2 regions of the Nonomuraea sp. NPDC049637 genome follow, and region 1 is predicted to be linked to the other one. Evidence: riboswitches for the same ligand, from Rfam matches in the RefSeq annotation. Region 1 holds a riboswitch; the other holds the start of a gene.
The links. A riboswitch is a leader RNA that binds a small molecule or an ion and turns the genes downstream of it on or off. The one in region 1 is predicted to bind cyclic di-AMP.
Positions count from the first base shown of each region.

Region 1 (5,453 bases):
GCGGCTCCGGATCGGCGGCCTCCATCTTCGGCGCCGCCGCGGCCAGCGCCGACAGCGCGATCTCGCCCTCCATCCTGGCCAGCGTCGCCCCCAGGCAGAAGTGCAGGCCGAGCCCGAAGGCCAGATGCCGGCCGGGCTCGCGGCCGGGGTCGAACCGGTCCGGATCGGCGAACGCGGCCGGGTCGCGGTTGGCCGCGCCGATCGGCACGAGCACGCCGGTGCCCGCGGGCACCGGCGTGCCGCCCAGTTCCCGGTCCTCCAGCGCGATCCTGGAGGTGAGCTGGACCGGCGGATCGAAGCGCAGCACCTCCTCGACCACCTCCCTCGGCCGCTCGGCGGCGCGGTGCAGCAGGCCGTGCCGCAGCAGGTTCAGCACGCCGTTCGCGATGAGGTTGACGGTGGTCTCGTGGCCGGCCACGAGCAGCAGCACGCAGGTCGCCAGCAACTCGGCCTCGGTGAGCTCCTCGACGTGGGCGAGGGCGCTCAGGAGGTCCTCCCCGGGATGCTCGCGCCGCCGCGCGATCAGGCGGCGGAAGTAGTCGCGGAACTCGTTCCTGGAACGCTCTGTTTCCGACATGAGGGCGTCTGTCAGCATCGGGTCAAGTCCGCGGGCAAGGGCCTCGCTCCACCCGCGGAAGCGGTCGTGGTCCTCCGGCGGCACCCCGAGCATCTCGCTGATCACCATCACCGGCAGCGGGTACGCGAAGCCGGAAATCAGCTCCGCCTCCTCCGGCAGCCGTCCGATCAGGTCGGCGGTGATCGCCTCGATCCGCGGCCTGAGGCGGGCCACCATGCGCGGCGTGAACGCGCGGCTGACCAGAGCACGCAACCGGGTGTGATCGGGCGGGTCCATGAGCAGGAACGACCTGCCGGGCTGACCTGCCTCTTCCTGCGCGGGCGGGGACGTTCCGTGACCGAACCCGGGGTCGCGCAGCACGGCCGCGCACAACTCGTACGTGGTCACGACGAGCAGCCCGCCGCGCGTTCTGAAGATCGGCCCGGCGGCTCGCAGCTCGCGATATCGGACGTACGGATCGCGCACAAATTGCGGATCCGAGGGATCAAAACCCAGCACGTCGGTGGCGCTCATCGGAGGTGGAACCGGGCCGCCGAATTGATCGTTTGGACCGTTCATAGCTGATCACGGCGTGCCGACATATGCGGAGTACGTCACATATAAGTGATCATGTCAATAGCACTGGTCAAGGGCGCCGATTGTCGCGCTTGACGACCTTTCCGCGATGCGTTTACCTTCACCGAGACGAGCGGCTTTGCTTCGCCTGAAAGGTCCGAGTTCTGCTGTTGGGGGGAGGGCTCCCGGTGGATGTGCTCACAGAAGGCGTTGAGCTGAGCCACGCGGATTTGGCGTTACTGGCCGAACTGGCCAGGGGGGTGACCGTCGATCGGGTCGGCAGGCGGCTGGACATCAGCGGACGGACCGTACGGCGCAGGCTGAGGGGCATCTGCGACCGCATCGGCGTGGCCACGGCGATCGAGGCCGTGGCATGGGCGGCGCGCCGCCAGCTCATCTAGCGGCGCTCATCTGGCGGCGCTCACCTGTCGGCGCTGGGCGAAGTGGCGCTGGATGAAGTGGGGCTGGGCGGTGTGGCGCTGGGGCGGTGTGGGGCGCCGGTCAGTCCGCGATGCGCACGCCGCCGGCGAACGGCCGCCCGCCGATCGGGGCGACCCGCACGACGTCACCCGTGCGCGGGGCGTGGACCATCATGCCGCCGCCGATGTAGATGCCGACGTGGTGCAGGTCGCTGTAGAAGAACACCAGGTCGCCGGGGCGCAGCTGGTCACGGCTGACGTGCGTGCCGGCCGTCCACTGGTCGCCGGTGTAGTGGGGGAGCGAGATGCCCACACGCTGGTAGGCGGCCATCACCAGGCCGGAGCAGTCGTAGGAGCGCGGCCCTTCGGCGCCCCACACGTACGGCTTGAGCTGCTGGGTGAGGGCCCACTTGACGGCCTGGGCCGCCTTGCCGTCGCCGATGACCGGCAGGTTGACGCGTACGGCCCGGGTGCCGGGACGGCCGGCCTCGCCCATGGCCCGCCGGTAGAGGTTGCTCTCCACCTTGGTGACCAGCTTGGTGATCTTCGAGCGCTTGGCCTCCAGATCGGTGACGATCTTCTGGACCTCGGCGATGCGGGTCTTCGCGCCGGCCCTGGCCCGCTCGGCGGCCTCCATGGCCTTGGCGAGCTGGTTGACCTCCTCGCCCTGCTGCTGTTCGAGCGCGTACGTGGTCGCGGCCCGGTCGAGGAAGGTCTCGGGGTCGCCGGACTGGGCGAAGGCCAGGGCCTTGTCCAGGCCGCCGGTGATGTAGGCGTTCTGGGCGAGCAGCGAGGCCCTGGCGCGCCTGGCGGCCAGGTCGGACTCGCTGGTGGCCAGGATCTTCTGGGCGGAGTCGTTGGCCTTCTGCGCGGCCTTCAGCCGTTCGCGCTGCTCGTTGTACTGCTCGGCCAGCGTCTCGATCTCTTCGTGCAGCTTCTCCACCTGGTCGGAGAGCTCGGAGAGCGACGGCTTCGGGTCGGCGGCGGCGGAACCGACGGGGACGGCGAACAGCATCGCGGCGACGGTGACGCCGATGACGCCGAGGCGGCGTGCGCGCCTGGCCTGTTCCTGGGGGCGGGCGTGCCTGCCCCCCGTCTGCCCCGAGCGGTCGAGCGTCCGCTTCACCAACCGAGCTCCTCTCATCGACGCCGGCCGGGTTAGCTGACGGGTTCGGGCCGGAGCAGCCCTACCGAGATGGTCGGATTCACCCCAAGTGGCGGCGCTGCCTGCTCGCCGCCGTTGGTTCCCCGGCTTCCCTTGCGGGAATTGGGCGTGTCTTTCCGCGCGCATTACGCGGAGAACATCGTCGCTGGACACTAATGCACTCCGGGTTCACGCTCAACCGGAACTGCCGAGTCTGTAGAGGTTTCACAACTGAAGGGTCACAAGGTGATCTCGTGGGTAGCCGTACGGAAGCGGGCTTCTGCACCTTTTGTCCAGCATTCGGGGCGCTGAGGTCTGGAGGAAAGCTCCAAGTCGGCTCGTGTTCGCTCGACCACGGGATGTGATGAGATGCCCGAGACGTGGGATTTAGGGCCGAGCCGTAATGAGATCTGTACCCTGGAGAGCCATGGAGCAGGTGGCCGAAGTGGCAGTCCCCGAGACCGCGGTCGTGGTCAGGCGTGCCCGCACGCCCGACGTGCGTGCGATCAGGCGTCTCGTGGACACCTACGCGGGCGCGGGTCCGCGGCTCCTGGAGAAGGCCACGGTCACGCTGTACGAGGACGTCCAGGAGTTCTGGGTGGCCGAGCGGGACGGGGAGGTCGTCGGCTGCGGCGCGCTCCACGTGCTGTGGGAGGACCTCGCCGAGGTCCGTACGGTGGCCGTCGATCCCGCGTGCCGGGGGCTGGGCGTGGGGCGGCGGATCGTCTCGGCACTCGTCCGGCAGGCGAAGGATCTGGGGCTGCGGCGTGTATTCTGTCTGACTTTTGAGGTCGACTTCTTCGCGAGGCACGGTTTCCGCCCCATCCAGGGCACCCCGGTCTCACCCGAGGTCTACGCCGAGTTGCTGGCCTCGTACGACGAGGGTGTGGCGGAGTTCCTTGATCTGGAACACGTCAAACCGAACACCCTTGGCAACACCCGCATGCTGCTGCATCTGACATCGGGTGACGCGGACCTTGACCACTTGGAAAGGTGATTGTTGATACCTATGTCGATACGTTGGGCAGCACAGGCATGTGTCCTGACACGTGCCACATGCGCACTCGAAGCGAGGTGACACGGTGAGCACCGGACAGCCGCCGTACCCACAGGACGATTCCGGCGAGAACCCCGAGTACGGGCAGCACCACGGCCGTCGGCCCGGTGAGCCCGACCCGGACGTGACTGTGGTCGGCTACCGGGCGGACGATGCCTTCGGCCAGCCCCCATATGGTCAGCAGCAGCAACAGGGCTATGGCCAGCAACAGCAGTACGGCCAGCAACAGCAGCAGTACGGCCAGCAGCAGGGCTACGGCCAGCAGCCCCAGTACGGCCAGCAGCCCGCCTCGGGCCAGCAGGGTTACGGCCAGCAGCAGGGCTACGGCCAGCAGCAGCAGTCCTCCGGCCAGCAGTACACCCAGCCGGGCTACGGCCAGGACGCCCAGTACGGCCAGCAGGCCGGCTCGGGCCAGCAGGGTTACGGCCAGCAACCGCAGTCCTCCGGCCAGCAGTACACGCAGCCCGGCTACGGCCAGGACGCCCAGTACGGCCAGCAGGGCTACGGCCAGCAGGCCGCCGCGGGGCAGCAGGGCTACGGCCAGCAGGCCGCCGCGGGGCAGCAGGGCTACGGCCAGCAACCCCAGTACGGTCAGCAGCCGCAGTCCCAGCCCGACTACGGTCAGCAGCAGGGCTACGGCCAGGACGCCCAGTACGGCCAGCAGGCCGCCTCGGGCCAGCAGGGCTACGGCCAGCAGCCGCAGTCCTCCGGCCAGCAGTACGCCCAGCCCGGCTACGGCCAGCAGGCCGCGTCGGGCCAGCAGGGTTACGGCCAGGAGGCCCAGTACGGCCAGCAGGGCTACGGCCAGCAGTCGCAACCCGACTACGGCCAGCAGCAGGGCTACGGCCAGGACGCCCAGTACGGCCAGCAGGGCGGCTACGCCCAGCAGCAGTACGGCGACCAGCAACAGGGTTACGGCCAGCAGTACGGCGACCAGCAGCAGTACGGCCAGGCATACGGCCAGCAGCAGCAGTCGCAGCCCTACGGCCAGCCCGGCTACGGCCAGCCCTACGGTCAGCCCGTCGGCGTGCAGCCCCCGGGCGCGCCGGCTCCTCTGGCGGAGTGGTGGCAGCGTCTGGTCGCGAGGATCATCGACGGTGTCATCCTCGGCATCGTGAACTTCGTGGTCAGCCTGATCCTGGGCCTGTTCGCGATCGGTTACGACTCGGCGACCGGCTCGACCTCGGGCATCCTGTCGGGATTCGTCATCGGCATCCTGTCGGCGATCGTCACGACCGCCGTCTGGGTCTGCTACGAGTTCTTCCTGACGAAGATGAACGGCCAGACGGTCGGCAAGATGGTCATGGGGATCAAGGTCGTGCCGGTGGGCCAGGCCCTTCCTCCGGGCGGGCTCACGTCCGACCTGGCGATCAAGCGCGCCGGCGTCACCTGGGGCGGCTACATCCTGAGCGTCATCCCGTTCCTCGGCCCGCTGCTCGCCTGGGCGTGCGTCGCGGTCAACGGCGCCTCGCAGCTGTGGGACAAGCCGCTGCAGCAGACGTTCGCGGACAAGTTCGCGGGCACGGTGGTCGTGAAGATCAAGTAATCCCGCGTCAGCGTAAAACAGGGGCCGGCTTCCCGCCGGCCTCTGTTTTGTGTGTGCGGGGCGTACCAAAATGGGGGGTACGACCGCCGACCGCGTGAGGTGGGATATGGCCGGGACACCGTCGTGGCCGGGCGCCGTGCCCGCGGAATGGTGGG
Region 1 covers NZ_JBFAOM010000003.1:163,241-168,693, reverse strand. Annotated here, with positions in the region: gene AB0J71_RS05510 (cytochrome P450) at 1-1,042, opposite strand, end outside; gene AB0J71_RS05505 (LuxR C-terminal-related transcriptional regulator) at 1,321-1,533, shown strand; gene AB0J71_RS05500 (NlpC/P60 family protein) at 1,634-2,677, opposite strand; cyclic di-AMP (ydaO/yuaA leader) riboswitch at 2,684-2,835, opposite strand; gene AB0J71_RS05495 (amino-acid N-acetyltransferase) at 3,123-3,692, shown strand; gene AB0J71_RS05490 (RDD family protein) at 3,778-5,298, shown strand; gene AB0J71_RS05485 (RDD family protein) at 5,405-5,453, shown strand, end outside.

Region 2 (5,453 bases), on a different contig from region 1:
GTGACGGCGGCGTCGGCGAGCAGCGACGGGACCCAAGGCTCGTCGATGACCTCGCAGGTCCGGATCAGGCCGCACGCCACCCAGACGGTCCGGCCCTTCAGGAAGCGGTCCTCGCTCCAGCTGATGCCGGCGTGGTGGCAGACGAACGGGCCGCCCCGGTAGGCGGCCAGGCGGGTGATCAGCTCGCGGACCAGGACGACGGCCTCAGGGGTGAGCAGGCCGCCGACGACCGGCAACCAGCCGTCGCCTGGGGCCGGTGTGTCGGCGGTGGCCCAGTGACGCAGCAGCGGCAACATTCCGGCCAGGCGGACGCCGTACTCCTCGGCCAGCATCGTGGCGAAGGGGTCGGCCTCCCCGATCACGTTCCTGACCGCGCCGGCTGAGCCCTCCTCGGTGAGCAGCCTCTCCAGGAGCGGCTGGAGCTCTCCGAGGTCCGTCAGGTGGCCGAACAGGTCGCGGCGCTGTTGCGGATGGAGCAGGTGGGCGGCCGCCAGCGGTATCCGGTAGAGCTCCTCGTGGCGGGTGTGGCCCTGGCGGGCCCAGTAGCCGGCGCGTTCGGCCAGGTTCCAGGCGTCGTCGGGCGTCCAGTCGACGGCGCGCGCGGCCACGGTGCGGACCAGGCGCAGGACGCGCTCGTCGTAGTCGTGGCCGCCGTGCGGGCCGAGCCAGAGCTTGGTGTGGGCGTAGGTGCCGTAGAGGCGCCAGTCGGTGTCGGGACCGGGGTCGAGGCCCTGCTCGGTGAGGGCGTCGAAACGCCGGTAGGCCTCCCTGGTAGCCGGTTCCAGATGATCCCAATTGCCGGCGAACGTCATCCGATGATCGTAGTCGCACGACGTCCGAACGAACATCGTCGTTCTGGACGACTGCCAGCGGGCCGCCCGCAGACCCGGGTGTTGCTCAGTGCTTCCGTTCGCCCAGGACGCAGAACTCGTTGCCCTCCGGGTCGAGGAGGGTCACCCAGTGCTGCTCGTCCTGCACGCTGTCGACGCGCCGGGCGCCGAGGGAGAGCAACCGGGCGACCTCGGCCTCCTGGTCGTCGGGGCGGAAGTCGGGGTGGAGCCGGTTCTTCGACGTCTTGCCCTCGGGGACCGGCACGAAGAGCAGCCCCGGCATCCGGTCCGGCTCAGGCCGGATCTCGATGATCTCCTCGGTCTCGTCGACCACGACCCAGCCGAGAGCCCCGGCCCACCAGCGCCCGAGAGCGACCGGGTCGGCGGAGTCGACGATGATCTGTTCCCATTCCAGTGCCATGAGCTTGAGCATAGACAGGACCGCCGGCCCGGCCTCGTGGCGGCCCGGCCTCCTACCGCCATCCGGCCGCCTCGGCCATGGTCGACGCCGTACTGCGCTGCTTCGGAGCATGAACTGGGCCGGCACGAGCGCGCCGGTCTCACGGCGTTGCTCCGCGAGACGCGAAAGTGGCGCAGGGCCTCGCCCTGCGCCACTTCCGTTGCCCTCACCGTCGCACGGAGAGGAGTCCTCGGCCTGCCGTCAGGCCTTGTACTGCGGGTAGCCGTACCCGACGACCTGGGACTTGGGCCGGATGCGCTGCTCGACCTTGCCGTTGCCGGTGTTGCCCTCGATCGCGGTGATCGTGCCGTCGCCGTTGTCCTGCTTCACCAGGCCCACGTGGTCGATGCTCTCGACGGACTTGTCGTCCCAGGAGTAGAAGACGACGGCGCCCGGCTTGGCCTCGCTCCCCCAGCGCTTGTTGGCCTCGAACCACTTGGCGTAGGTGACGGTGTAGGCGTCCCAGCCGACGGTGGACCGAGCGCCGGCCTTCTCGCCCACCCAGGAGACGAACATCGCGCACCACGGGGCGTTGGCGTAGGACTGCAGGCTGCCGCCGTCGCGGGCCATGGTCTCCTTCGCCCGAGGCGAGGACATGTACCAGCTGTGGAACGGGGTGCCGCCGCCCGCGGCGTTCTCGGTCACTCCGATCTGCGACTCGGCGATCTTCAGCACCGACTGCGCGCTCACCTGCCCGGCGGTCTTCTGCTCGACGCTGTGCGAGGCGACGGTGTCGGAACGCGCGCCGGACGCCTGATCGGCGAAGACCGGGCCTGCGACGAGAGCCGCACCGGCAGCGACGCTCACGCCGAGCACGAGGCGGGCGGCGGGCGTAAGGGCACGGGTGAAGGCGTTGATGGTCATGAAGAGGTATTGCTCCTTGCTTCCATTCCGCCTACCGGGTTAGCTGACGGGTTCGGGCGTGGAAGTGCCCTACGGATGCCCTCGCGGGAGGTGCTCCGATTCACCCCACAGAATGTGGGTCCCCGGTTCCGCGTGTTTGTCCGAGCGGATTCGGCGGCCACGCCGTTCTACGTGTTCACGCAGATCAGACGCGGTCTCGGCAATGGTCGGGACGTACTGTGGCGCGGATGCTCACCGGGCCTACGTCGTAACTGACATTGAAGGTATGTGAATGGCATAGAGCAGTACAAGCCAACTTGGAAGAAGCGCTTCGAAAACGCCTGTCAGACCGGCGTTTTACCCACGAATTCTTTACCTTGGCACGCCGCCCGACCGCCCGGCACACCCACGACGGAGGAGGGCACCGAGCCCGCTCACCGCTTCTCACGATGGGTCAGAGCCAGCCTCGCCGCCGAACCTCTTCCCGCGACCGTCATGCGTAGCGTCGTACGCCCGGGGGACGACACCATCGTCGTGCTCCTGCCGGCTTCTTCGTCGAGTTGAGCGGTCGGCGCCGGGACACCGGCAATCAGTTCCGCCATCCCGTCCGCGGCACGACGGCGTTCATGACGGCGCTCATCGTGGGCGAGATCGGCGGCTTCGCTGTGCTGCTCGCCGGATTCGTACAGGCACAACTGCTCTGAACCCTGTCCACGAGGTCCGCCACCTCACCCCGGAACCGGCGCGGCCAGTACCGATTGGATGGACTTCGTGACTGTTTCGGCGGCATCGTTCCGGGCCAGGCGTCCTTGCCGTACCTCGTTCGCCGCGCCGTGCAGGATGTAGTGGGTGAGGCTCACCAGCCAGGCGGCGGGCAGGTCGGTACGGAAGACGCCTTGATCCTGGCCACGGTGGACGAGTTCGGCCATGCGCTGGGCGGGTTCGTCGTGCAGCTCCCGGACCCGCCCAGCGGGCAGGACTCCTTCGGCGGCGGCCAGCAGGGCCGCTGATTCGGCCACCAACTCCCAGCTGGACGCCAGCAGACGCCCCATGGCTTCGCGCGCGGCGCCCGTCAGGTCGACGGAGGCCAGGAGCTCGTCGCCGTCTCGCAGCGCCTCGACCAGTGCCGCCTCGATGAGGTCGGCCCGGGTCCGGAAATGTCCGTACAGGGTCATCCGCCCGACGCCGGCGGCACGGGCGATGTCGTCGGTGGTCGCATGCGGGTCCGAGCGCATCAGTTCGCGTGCCGCGGACACGATGCGGGCGATGCTGCGCTCGGCATCGACACGGCGCCTGGAGCGAGCAGGAGAGGCAGCCATGCCCCCCACCCTATCTCGTATACGCATATACGGCTTATAGTGTCCCAGCAGAACTCGTATATGGACATACGAGATAACAGCTGGAGGATTTGATGACCCAATCTGCAGTGCACCAGGCAGAGCTCCACGAGCCACTGCCGGCCCGGTGGCGCATCCTCGGCTTCCTCGGCGTGGCCCAGCTCATGCTGATCCTGGACGTCACCGTCGTCGCCATCGCGCTGCCGCACATGGAAACGGACCTCGCCCTCAGTCGCGAGGCGCTGACCTGGACAGTCAGCGCCTACACGCTCACCTTCGGCGGGCTCATGCTGCTCGGCGGCCGCATCACGGACCTGCTGGGCGCCAAGCGGATCGTGATCGCCGGCCTGTTGCTGTTCAGCGTCGCGTCGCTGGTCACAGGGTTGGCCGGGTCGGCGGGCACGCTGCTCGCGGGTCGGGTGGCACAGGGCGTCGGGGCCGCGCTGCTGTCGCCCGCGGCCCTGTCGCTGGTGGTCGCCCTGTTCGACGGAGAGGAGCGGAACAAGGCCCTGGGCGTCTGGTCCGCGCTCGGCGGCGGCGGCGCCGCGCTCGGCGTACTCCTCGGCGGCCTGCTCACCGCCGGGCCCGGATGGTCGTGGGTGTTCCACGTCAACGTGCCCATCGGCCTGGTGATCGCCGTGGTCCTCGCCGTACTGCTCCCGGCGCGTACGCCTTCGCCCGCCTCCCGGCCCCGGCTGAACGTCCTTGGTGCGATCTTGGTGACGTCCGCCAGCGGGTCGTTGATCTACGCACTCATCGCCGCCGGCGAGAAGGGATGGCTCAGCGCGCTCACCGGGTGGCTCGTGCTCGCGGCTGCCGTGGGCTACGTGCTGTTCGTGCTGTGGCAGAGGCGGGCGCGTTCGCCCCTGATGGACGTGCGACTGCTCGCCCGGCGACCCGTGGCGGTCGGGGCCTTCCTCATCCTGATGGCCACGGCACTGATGATCGCTGTGTTCTTCCTGGGAACCTTCTACTTCCAGCACGCTCTGGGCTACGGCGCGCTGCAGGCCGGGCTGCTGTTCCTGCCGGTCGCGGTGGCGACGATGCTCGGCGCCAACCTGACCGGACGCCTGCTCGGCCGGTGGGGCGGGCGCGCCCTGGCCGTCGCCGGTCTGACGGTCGCGGCGATCGGCATGGCCGTACCGGCCTTCTCGACGAACGTCGTCAGCGTCGTGGCAGGCGTGGCCGTCGCGGCGGCGGGCACCGGCGCGATGTTCGTCATCGCCTCGGCGACCGCCCTCGGTCAGGTGGCGCCCCACGAGGCCGGGATCGCCTCCGGCATCGTGAGCACCTTCCACGAGTTCGGCGCGTCCATCGGAGCCGCCGTCATCTCCAGCGTCGCAGCCGCGAGCCTGGCCGGGACCACGTTGAACGGCTTCACCAGCGGATTCACCGTGGCCGCGATCGCATCGGCCGTCGGCGCGGCCGTCGCGGCGCTGGTAACGCCCGGCCGCCCGTCACCTGCGGCGCAAGCCGGCTCTCAGTGAGCGGGGACCGCCTGGTTGCCGGCGCCACGGCGGCTCGTCGACCCGCCTGCGCCGCCGGCAACTCCTCCACCACGACCAAGCTCGCCCAGCAGCCGGCGAGCGGACCTGAAACACACCACCCCGCTCCTGAACCCGGAAGGGATCACTGTGACAACGATCCGTCGTGCCACACCCGAGGACGCCGCCATCGTGCACGACCTCATGCGCGGCCTGGCCGAACACCAAGGCCAGTCCTCGGCCGTCACCGTAGGCGTCGAGGACCTGGAGCGGCTGCTCGCCCGCCCGGAGATCACCTACCTGATCGCCGAGCGGAGCGGCCGGGCCGTCGGCTACGTCTCCTGGCTGGAGCGCATCAGCTTCTGGTCCGGCCAGGACTACCTCGCCCTGGACGACCTGTACGTGACCGGCTCCGAGCGCGGCGACGGCGTAGGCGAACAGCTGATGCAGGCTGTGGCCGAAGCCGCCGACGGCAAGGTGATCCGCTGGGAGGTGGGCG
Region 2 covers NZ_JBFAOM010000004.1:385,303-390,755, reverse strand. Annotated here, with positions in the region: gene AB0J71_RS08645 (DUF4132 domain-containing protein) at 1-812, opposite strand, end outside; gene AB0J71_RS08640 (VOC family protein) at 898-1,251, opposite strand; gene AB0J71_RS08635 (CHAP domain-containing protein) at 1,492-2,154, opposite strand; cyclic di-AMP (ydaO/yuaA leader) riboswitch at 2,168-2,320, opposite strand; gene AB0J71_RS08630 (hypothetical protein) at 2,694-2,837, shown strand; gene AB0J71_RS08625 (helix-turn-helix domain-containing protein) at 2,862-3,452, opposite strand; gene AB0J71_RS08620 (MFS transporter) at 3,545-4,957, shown strand; gene AB0J71_RS08615 (GNAT family N-acetyltransferase) at 5,105-5,453, shown strand, end outside.
Region 2: another riboswitch for cyclic di-AMP. It lies ahead of AB0J71_RS08635 (CHAP domain-containing protein); the one in region 1 lies ahead of AB0J71_RS05500 (NlpC/P60 family protein).